DNA from 4 places in the Streptomyces sp. NPDC001381 genome. Region 1 is predicted to be linked to each of the others. Evidence: riboswitches for the same ligand, from Rfam matches in the RefSeq annotation. Region 1 holds a riboswitch; each other region holds the start of a gene.
The links. Region 1 has a riboswitch for cyclic di-AMP ahead of ACFY2L_RS23475 (C40 family peptidase). Riboswitches for the same ligand answer to the same signal wherever they lie in the genome.

Region 1 (2,192 bases):
CCGAACTGATCGACCGTTACCTGGACGTGGTGGACCTGCTCGGGCGGATCAATCCCGCCCGCCACGGCGACACGTACCGCGGCCTGCGGGCCGCCCAGGCGCTGGTGGCGAGGGCGGCGGAGCTGCGTGACGCGCTGGCGCTGATGCACCAGCGGGGCGAGAGCGAGCTGTCCGCGCCGACCCTCGCGCGGGCGCTGCGCGTCCTGGACGGGGAGCGCCGTACGGCGCGTGTCACGGTGCCTCCGCTCTCCGACAGTTGACCCACGGCCGTCCGGCCCGGCACGGCCGCGTCACGAGCGCGACGTCCGGACCGGACCCGAAACGCACCAGACGGATTACCCCCGTTCGGCGGAGCGGTGGCTCCCCTCGCGAGCGCGCGCGAGTTGCCGAAAGCGCCGTTTTCCGGAGCCGTACAAGGGGTAGCGCCGCAGGTCGGAGGGCTTATGGCGCTCTTGACACCTGAGCGTCCATCAGGGTGTCCACCCGAACGGGTGAGTGGTGAGTAACCCCACAAATCCACGGTTCCATTGGGATTTTTGGTCAACGGTGAGTCAAGATCCCTGTCTGACGACAAGTCCCCGCCACAAGCGGCGGGGCGGTCCGGGCGGACGCCGAGTCCTGCCGCTGCCCGGATTGACCGGTCGACAGAAGTGCATCGGCAGGAGTGGAGGACCCAAGCACGACGGGTCGCCGGCACGTCGTCTCCGTGGAGGAGACGCCGGACCGAGCAACCCTTGGGGTGAAGCCGCGCGAGCGGCCGGGCACCTTTGTCAGCCCGAATCCGACAGGTCATCCTTCACAGGCGGTTGACGAAGGGTTGCGCATGACTGCGCTCAATCGTGTCCCGTCGCTCATGGCCCGGGCCGGTACGGCCTCTGCCTTCGCCATCGCCGCCGTCGGTGGCTCGATCGTGATCCCCGGTGTCGCCTCCGACGCGGCGGCTGCCACACCGGCGACCAAGGCACTGCAGGTCGCGGCGTCCAAGAAGGGCTCTCCGTACAAGTACGGGGCGACCGGGCCGAAGAGGTTCGACTGCTCGGGTCTCACGCTGTACTCGTTCAAGAAGGCGGGCAAGACGCTGCCGCGTACGGCGGCGCAGCAGTACAACAAGACCCGCCACATCTCGGCCGGCAACCGCAAGGCCGGCGACCTGGTGTTCTTCCACTCGGGGTCGAACGTGTACCACGTCGGCATCTACGCCGGTAAGGGCAAGATCTGGCACTCGCCCAAGACGGGAGACGTGGTGAAGCTGCAGAAGATCTGGACCAAGAGCGTCTGGTACGGCCGGGTCCGCTGACCCTCGTCGTCCTTCCGGGGCGGTGACGGTGTCCTGGCGCGCCGTCACCGCCCCGGGAGCTCCCCCGCCGGCGGGCTCGCCACGGCTTCCACGGCCGGCTCCGCCGGGACGGTCCAGGGCAGCTCCACCGCGACCGTCTTGCCGCCCTCGCGCGTGGGGCGGACTCTGAGCTTGCCGCCGCACTCGGCGGTCAGCCAGCGAATGATCACCAGACCTCGGCCGTTGTCCTGCTGGACGGCGGCCGGCAGTCGTTTGGGGAAGCGCGGGTGGCTGTCGGTCACGCCGATCCACAGGCGCTCGTCACGGTCGAGGACGAGGGCCACCGTGAAGGTGGGTGACAGCCCGAAGGTGTGCTGTACGGCGTTGGTGGCGAGTTCGGAGACGATCAGCCGGATGGTGTCGGCCGCCTCGGTGTCCGCCGGCAGACCCCACTCGCCGAGGGTGCCGGCCACGAAGCCGCGGGCGGCGGAGACCGAGGCGGGATCGCTCGGCAGAGTGACGGATGCTTCCAGATGGTCTGCCATGGCGACCTCGTCCCTTTCCCATGGGACCGGAGTCCGACACGCTGCGGATGGTTCGAGTACGGTCCCGGACCGGTGCTTCTTCGCCAGACTGCCATTACCGCGCCGGTCCCGGTGGCGATCCACCAAGATATGCATATATCTGTCGCCCGATGCGGTGAACTCTGCCACGGTCGAACAATTTGGACGGCCCGTCAGGAATATGGAGGAGCCCATGCAGCACGGCCCCGCGGTGCGCCGCCGGAAGCTGGGCGCCGAGCTGCGCAGTCTGCGCGCCCGGGCGGGGCTCACGAGCGGTGAGGCGGCCCGGCTCGTCGGCTGGCACCAGTCCAAGGTGAGCCGTATAGAGACCGGCACCAGTGGTACGAAACCGG
Region 2 (2,192 bases), on a different contig from region 1:
GCACGCCGCGCCGTTTGCCGCTGTCCAAAGAAAGGCCCCCGCATGCTCTCCGGGAACGGTCGTCACCGTCGCCCCCGTCAGGCCCCGGCCCTCCTCGTCGCGGCCGGAGTGACCGGCTCCGCCATCGCCATCCCGCTGTTCGCGGCCGGCGGCGCCAGCGCCGCAGAAGGAACGGTCTGGGACAAGGTGGCGCAGTGCGAGACCGGCGGTTCCTGGAGTGCCGACCGGGGCGACGGCGAGTACGGCGGTCTGGGCCTCAGCCAGGAGGACTGGGAGGCGTACGGCGGACTCGACTACGCCGCCAGCCCGGACCTCGCCAGCCGCAACCAGCAGATAGCCGTGGCCCAGCAGCTCCTCGCGGAGGAGGGCGTCGGCGCCTGGGGCACCTGTGCGCTGACGTCCGGGCTCACCAAGGAGAACGGCGCGGTCGGCGTGGACACCGGAGTCGCCGGCGGCGAGTCCGACTCGTCCGTGTCCTCCGGATTGTCCGACCTGTCCAAGGGGTCGGCCGATTCCGGAAAGTCCGGCGACTCCAATGGCGCGTCCGGTTCCGGTGACTCCGGCGAGAGTCCGTCCGACTCCTCCGGTGATGAGGCTGGTTCAGCCTCCGAGTCCCCTTCGTCCGCTTCGTCCTCCTCGGCGAACGACTCGGGCAAGTCCGACACTTCGGGCGCCGGTTCGGAGGGCTCACAGGATGCCGACAGCTCGCCCACGGCGACCCCGGAAGGGGACGACTCGGACAATACGGTGCAGGCGGAGGGTTCTTGGAGCCTCGTCGACACCGGCTCGCTCGGCTCCGGCCGCCATCGCGGCACCACCGCCGACGAGAGTGCCGCGGGCGGCACCAGGACCGCCTCCTCCGGCCGGCACGCGGCGTCCACCTATGTCGTCCAGGAGGGTGACTCGCTCATCACCATCGCCGACTCCCTTGGTGTCGACGGCGGATGGCGTGCTCTCTACGCCGAGAACAAGGACGTCATCGGCCCCGACCCGAGCGACATCACCCCCGGTCAGACGCTGGACACCGGGCTCGAATAGGGCTGGAACACCCAGAAAAACACCGGGAGTTCACGCCCCACTTCGCGTCGAATGTCCGCTTTGGCGAAAGTGTGGGATGAGTCTCAGAAGTCGTGATCGTCTTTGAAATTCCCCGGATCGCGTGTCTACGGTCATGACCGCTCGGCAACCCGAGCCCCGGTCGCCGCAACGCCGAATCCTGCCAGCGGCACCCCGGGAACAGTCGTCGCGTCAAGCGCCGTAGGCAGGAGCGGGGGACCCAAGGTAAGTGCCGGGTCCGGCGGTTGACCGCCGGAACCGGCTCGGGGTGAAGCCGCGCACCGTGAGGTGCGTGGCCGGGCAACTCAACCGGCCCGAACCCGACAGCTCACCTCGCAGGCGTCGGTGAGGGGATCGATCCATGCTGTTTTCCGGCAAGGGCAAGCACCGTCGTCCGAACAAGGCCACCCGCGTCGCCGCACTCGCCGGCGTCACCGGTGTCGCCATCGCCGCCCCGCTGATGGCGGCCGGCAACGCCTCCGCCGCCACCGCCTCCGAATGGGACGCGGTCGCCCAGTGCGAGTCCGGCGGCAACTGGTCCATCAACACCGGCAACGGCTACTACGGCGGCCTGCAGTTCTCGGCCTCCACCTGGGCCGCGTACGGCGGCACCGCCTACGCCGCGCGCGCCGACCTCGCCAGCAAGGAACAGCAGATCACCATCGCCGAGAAGGTCCTCGCGGGCCAGGGCAAGGGCGCCTGGCCGGTCTGCGGCACCGGTCTGTCCAACACCCCGTACTCGGGTGGCGGCTCCACCGGCTCCTCCTCGAGCGGCTCCGCCGGCTCCTCCTCCTCGGACAGCGGCACCACCACGCGCTCGACCGAGCAGCAGAGCGCCTCCCGCTCCGCCGAGCGCCCCGCCGCCTCCAAGACGGTCACCACTCCGACCGGCAAGAAGGTCAAGAAGGGCGACGGCGAGTACAAGGTCGTCAAGGGCGACACCCTCAGCACCATCGCCGAGAAGCACAAGGTCAAGGGCGGCTGGCAGAAGCTGTTCCAGCTGAACAAGGGCATCGTCGAGGACGCCGACCTCATCTACCCGGGCCAGCAGCTGCACCTGAAGTGACACCTGGCTCCCCGCCGGCCCACAGCATCCTCACAGCCGAGGCCCGCACACTGAAGGCCTCGTGAGGGTC
Region 3 (2,192 bases), on a different contig from region 1:
CGTAAACGGCGAAAGCCCCGGCCGCGCGGGCCGGGGCTGGACGGTCTGTCGCCGTGTGTCGTCAGACGTTCACGCCGTGCTTGCGGAGGTAGGCGACCGGGTCGATGTCCGAGCCGTACTCCGCCGTGGTGCGGGCCTCGAAGTGCAGATGCGGGCCGGTGACGTTGCCGGTCGCGCCGGACAGGCCGATCTGCTGCCCGGGGGTGACCTGCTGCCCCACGGAGACCCCGATGGAGGACAGGTGACCGTACTGGGTGTAGGTGCCGTCGTTCATCTTGATGACGACCTGGTTGCCGTACGCCCCGCCCCAGCCCGCCTCGACGACGGTGCCCAGGCCGACCGCGTGCACGGGCGTGCCGCTGGCGGCGTGGAAGTCGATGCCGGTGTGGCTGCCGGAGGACCACAGCGAACTGCCGGCCTGGTAGCCGGTGGAGACGTAGGAACCGGTGATCGGCAGCACGAAGGCGTTCAGGCGCTTGCGCTCGGCCTCGCGGGCGGCGCGCACACGTGCCTCGCGCTCCTCCGCGGCCTTCTTGGCGGCGGCCACGCGTGCGGCCTCCTCGAAGGCGGCCTTCTTCTGGACGGCGACCTGGTCGTCGATCTGTTCGGCGACGGACTCGCCGGCGGTGACGACGGGGATCAGTCCCGTCTCCTCGGGCGTGGGCTCGGCGGCGAAGGCCGGGGCGGAGGCGACGGTGGCCATGACACCGGTGGTGGTGAGCGCCGCGACGCTCGCCGCGCGCGCGGTGGTGCGCTGCATCCGGCTGGGGCGACGGTGCTTGCCGGTGGCGCAGGTGAACGCCATGAAGTCGAGCGGTCCTTTCCTTCCTTCTCGCCTACCGGGTTAGCTGACGGGTTCGGAGCAGGAAGGTCTCCTACGGGCCCCCTCGCGTTCGCGCGGGCGTCCGATTCACCCCAGGGACTTCATGGGTCCCCGGCTCCCCTGGCTCGCGCCGTACGGGGACTCGGCGATGACTGTCCGGTGCCGCGGGTGCGGCGCACTGCCTGACGAACAGCCCGCATGAAGCTATGCGGCGCCGCTTTCAATCCTCAAACGGATCAGGGTTTTTGTAGCGCATCCCACAGTGCAGACAGGCAACCTCTGCCTCAATTCGGACATCTTGCGGCCCTGGCGGCCGTCGCCGTCCGCCAGGGCCCGTACGCGCGTGTGCCGTTGGCCTCGGCGGCCGCGGGCCCGGTCGTCCCTACTCCGCCGGGACGACCTTCACCTCGCCGATGCCGAGCGCCTCGACGGCCTCCTTGATCTGGGCGGCGTCACCGACGAGGACGGTCACCAGACGGTCCACCGGGAAGGCGCTCACGGCCGCGGCGGTGGCCTCGACCGTGCCGGTCGCGGCGAGCTGCTGGTACAGCGTGGCCTGGTAGTCGTCCGGCAGATGCTGCTCCACCTGGTCGGCCAGGGTGCTCGCGACGGCCGCGGCGGTCTCGTACTTCAGCGGCGCCACGCCCACCAGGTTCTGCACGGCGACATCGCGCTCGGCGTCCGTCAGACCCTCGGCGGCGAGGGTGCGCAGCACCTTCCACAGATCGTCCAGGGCGGGACCGGTGTTCGGCGTGTCGACGGAGCCGCTGATGGCCAGCATCGCGGCGCCCGAACCGTCCGGCGCGGACCGGAGCACCTGCCCGAAGGCGCGCACCCCGTACGTGTAGCCCTTCTCCTCGCGCAGGACGCGGTCCAGGCGGGAGGTGAGGGTGCCGCCGAGGCAGTACGTGCCGAGCACCTGCGCGGGCCACACGCGCGCGTGCCGGTCGGCGCCGATACGGCCGATGAGCAGCTGCGTCTGGACGGCGCCGGGGCGGTCCACGATGACCACACGGCCGGTGTCGTCGGCGGTCACCGGCGGGACGGGCCGCGGCTGGGCCGAGGAGCCCGTCCAGGCGCCCAGGGTGTCGCCGAGGAGCGCGGCCAGGTCGACGCCCGTCAGGTCGCCGACGACCACCGCGGTGGCCGTGGCCGGCCGGACGTGCCTCTCGTAGAAGGCCCGTACGGCAGCGGAGTCGATCTTCTCGACGGTGTCCGCGGTGCCCTGGCGGGGGCGCGACATGCGCGCGCTCGCCGGGAAGAGCTCCTTGGAGAGCTCCTTGGCGGCACGGCGGGAGGGATTGGCCAGCTCGTGCGGGATCTCGTCCAGACGGTTGCGGACGAGGCGCTCGACCTCGCTGTCGGCGAA
Region 4 (2,192 bases), on a different contig from region 1:
GCTCGAAGGTGCCGACCAGCTCTCTGACCAGGGCGTACTGGGCGTGGTTGGTGTCCTGGTACTCGTCGACGAGAACATGCCGGAAGCGGCGGCGGTAGTGCTCGGCGACGTCCGGGAAGGCACGCAGCAGATTGACCGTCGTCATGATCAGGTCGTCGAAGTCGAGGGCGTTCGCCTCGCGCAGACGCGACTGGTACATCGCGTAGGCCTGGGCGAGGGTCTTCTCGAAGCCGTCGGCGGCCTGGGCGGCGAAGTCCTCCTCGTCGATCAGCTCGTTCTTCAGGTTGCTGATCTTGGCGCTGAAGGACTTCGGGGGGAAGCGCTTGGGGTCGAGGTCCAGGTCACGGCAGACCAGGGCCATCAGACGCTTGGAGTCGGCGGCGTCGTAGATCGAGAACGACGACGTGAAGCCGAGCTTCTTGCTCTCGCGGCGCAGGATGCGCACGCACGCGCTGTGGAAGGTCATCACCCACATCGCGTTCGCGCGCGGGCCGACGAGCTGCTCGACCCGCTCCTTCATCTCGCCCGCGGCCTTGTTGGTGAAGGTGATCGCGAGGATCTGGCCCGGGTGGACGTCCCGCTCGGCGAGGAGGTGGGCGATGCGGTGGGTGAGCACACGGGTCTTGCCGGAGCCGGCGCCGGCGACGATGAGCAGGGGGGTGCCGGCGTGGACGACGGCCGCGCGCTGGTTGTCGTTGAGCCCCTCCAGGAGCGCCGCCGCGTCGAGCGCCGGGCGCGGGGCGCCGTCGCGGTAGTAGGCGTCGCGGTCCGGGGGCACGTCGAACTTCCCGCCGAACAGATCGTCCGGAACCGATTCCGGAGTGTGATCGTCCTCGGGCGGCGGCGGGGGTTCCTCCTCGGGGCCGCGTGGGCCCTGGAGGTCCGCCAGGAAGCTGTCGTCAAAGAGGCTGCTCATCGCTCTCCGAGTCTAGGGTGCCCCACCGACAACGCGGACCCGTCCCGAAAACCTGCCCGGCGGCCCGCCTCCGGGAGAAGCGGAACGCGACCTTCACTCACTCCCCGGAGCGGGAAACGCACGGTCCGCGACCCTCGCCCGGACTTTGCCCGATGTCACGAAAATGTATCGGGCATATCACCCATCAACCTTCACAGGGACCACACGAGTTGGCTACCGTGCCGGGCAGGCCGCACGACCCCCACCGGCGAACCCCGCCGGGCCGCGCGGCCTCCGCCGAGTCCGGCGCGCCCCCTCGCGGCAGCCGGAGCCGGGGACCCACCGAGACCTTGGGGTGAATCGGCCCGACTCCCCATCGGAGCAGGCCGTAGGGCAACCCTTCCGAACCACCCGCCCGAACCCGACAGCTAACCCGGTAGGCGGACCGTTGGAAGGAGTCGCCTCCCTTGGCGTCGCAGCACCGCAAGCCGCGTTCCGCGGGTTCGCGCGTGGCGGGCATCCGCACGCCCGCCCTCGCCACCGCCGCCCTCACCTCCGTGGCCCTGCTCTCCCAGACGGCGAACGCCGCGCCGTCCGACGACGGCAAGCCGAGCCTGGAGGAGGTCGAGAAGAAGGTCGACGATCTCTACCGCCAGGCGGAGTCGGCGACCGAGAAGTACAACGCCGCCAAGGAGAAGACGACCAAGCAGCGCAAACGGGTCGACACCCTCCTCGACGACGTCGCCCAGCGCACCCAGAAGCTCAACGAGGCGCGGGAGGAGCTGGGTTCCTTCGCCGCGGCCCAGTACCGCACCGGCGCCTCCGCGCCCGACACGGCGACCTTCCTGCTCGCGGACTCCCCGCAGGACTACTTCGACCAGACGCAGCTGATGAGCCGGCTGACCGACCGCCAGAAGGGCGCCGTCGACGACTACTTCACCGAGCAGTCGGCGACGATGAAGAAGCGCCGGGAGGCCACCGAGAGCCTCGCGACGCTCACCGACACACAGGGCGACCTGAAGACCGCCAAGGCCACGGTCCAGAAGAAGCTCGGCGACGCGCGCGAACTGCTGTCGCAGCTGACGGCCCAGGAGAAGGCGCGGCTGGCGGCGATCGAGAAGCAGAAGCAGGAGGAGGCCGCGCGCAAGGCGGCCGAGCTCGCCCAGCAGCAGGCCGCCGAACAGGCCGCCCAGCAGCAGAGCACCGACACCAGCGGGACGGCCGGCTCCTCGACGTCCACCACGGACTCGTCGTACGCCACCAAGGCCGAGAAGGCGCTCGCCTTCGCCCGTGCGCA

Region 2: another riboswitch for cyclic di-AMP. It lies ahead of ACFY2L_RS35805 (transglycosylase family protein); the one in region 1 lies ahead of ACFY2L_RS23475 (C40 family peptidase).
Region 3: another riboswitch for cyclic di-AMP. It lies ahead of ACFY2L_RS34460 (M23 family metallopeptidase); the one in region 1 lies ahead of ACFY2L_RS23475 (C40 family peptidase).
Region 4: another riboswitch for cyclic di-AMP. It lies ahead of ACFY2L_RS16815 (NlpC/P60 family protein); the one in region 1 lies ahead of ACFY2L_RS23475 (C40 family peptidase).

The regions. Positions count from the first base shown of each region.
Region 1 covers NZ_JBIAWO010000005.1:161,739-163,930, reverse strand. The annotation lists gene ACFY2L_RS23480 (hypothetical protein) at 1-260, shown strand, start outside; cyclic di-AMP (ydaO/yuaA leader) riboswitch at 679-820, shown strand; gene ACFY2L_RS23475 (C40 family peptidase) at 824-1,297, shown strand; gene ACFY2L_RS23470 (ATP-binding protein) at 1,342-1,821, opposite strand; gene ACFY2L_RS23465 (helix-turn-helix domain-containing protein) at 2,033-2,192, shown strand, end outside.
Region 2 covers NZ_JBIAWO010000014.1:78,394-80,585, forward strand. The annotation lists gene ACFY2L_RS35800 (transglycosylase family protein) at 43-1,038, shown strand; cyclic di-AMP (ydaO/yuaA leader) riboswitch at 1,244-1,413, shown strand; gene ACFY2L_RS35805 (transglycosylase family protein) at 1,418-2,122, shown strand.
Region 3 covers NZ_JBIAWO010000012.1:124,755-126,946, reverse strand. The annotation lists gene ACFY2L_RS34460 (M23 family metallopeptidase) at 62-805, opposite strand; cyclic di-AMP (ydaO/yuaA leader) riboswitch at 820-981, opposite strand; gene ACFY2L_RS34455 (M16 family metallopeptidase) at 1,206-2,192, opposite strand, start outside.
Region 4 covers NZ_JBIAWO010000003.1:700,090-702,281, forward strand. The annotation lists gene pcrA (DNA helicase PcrA) at 1-916, opposite strand, end outside; cyclic di-AMP (ydaO/yuaA leader) riboswitch at 1,195-1,355, shown strand; gene ACFY2L_RS16815 (NlpC/P60 family protein) at 1,363-2,192, shown strand, end outside.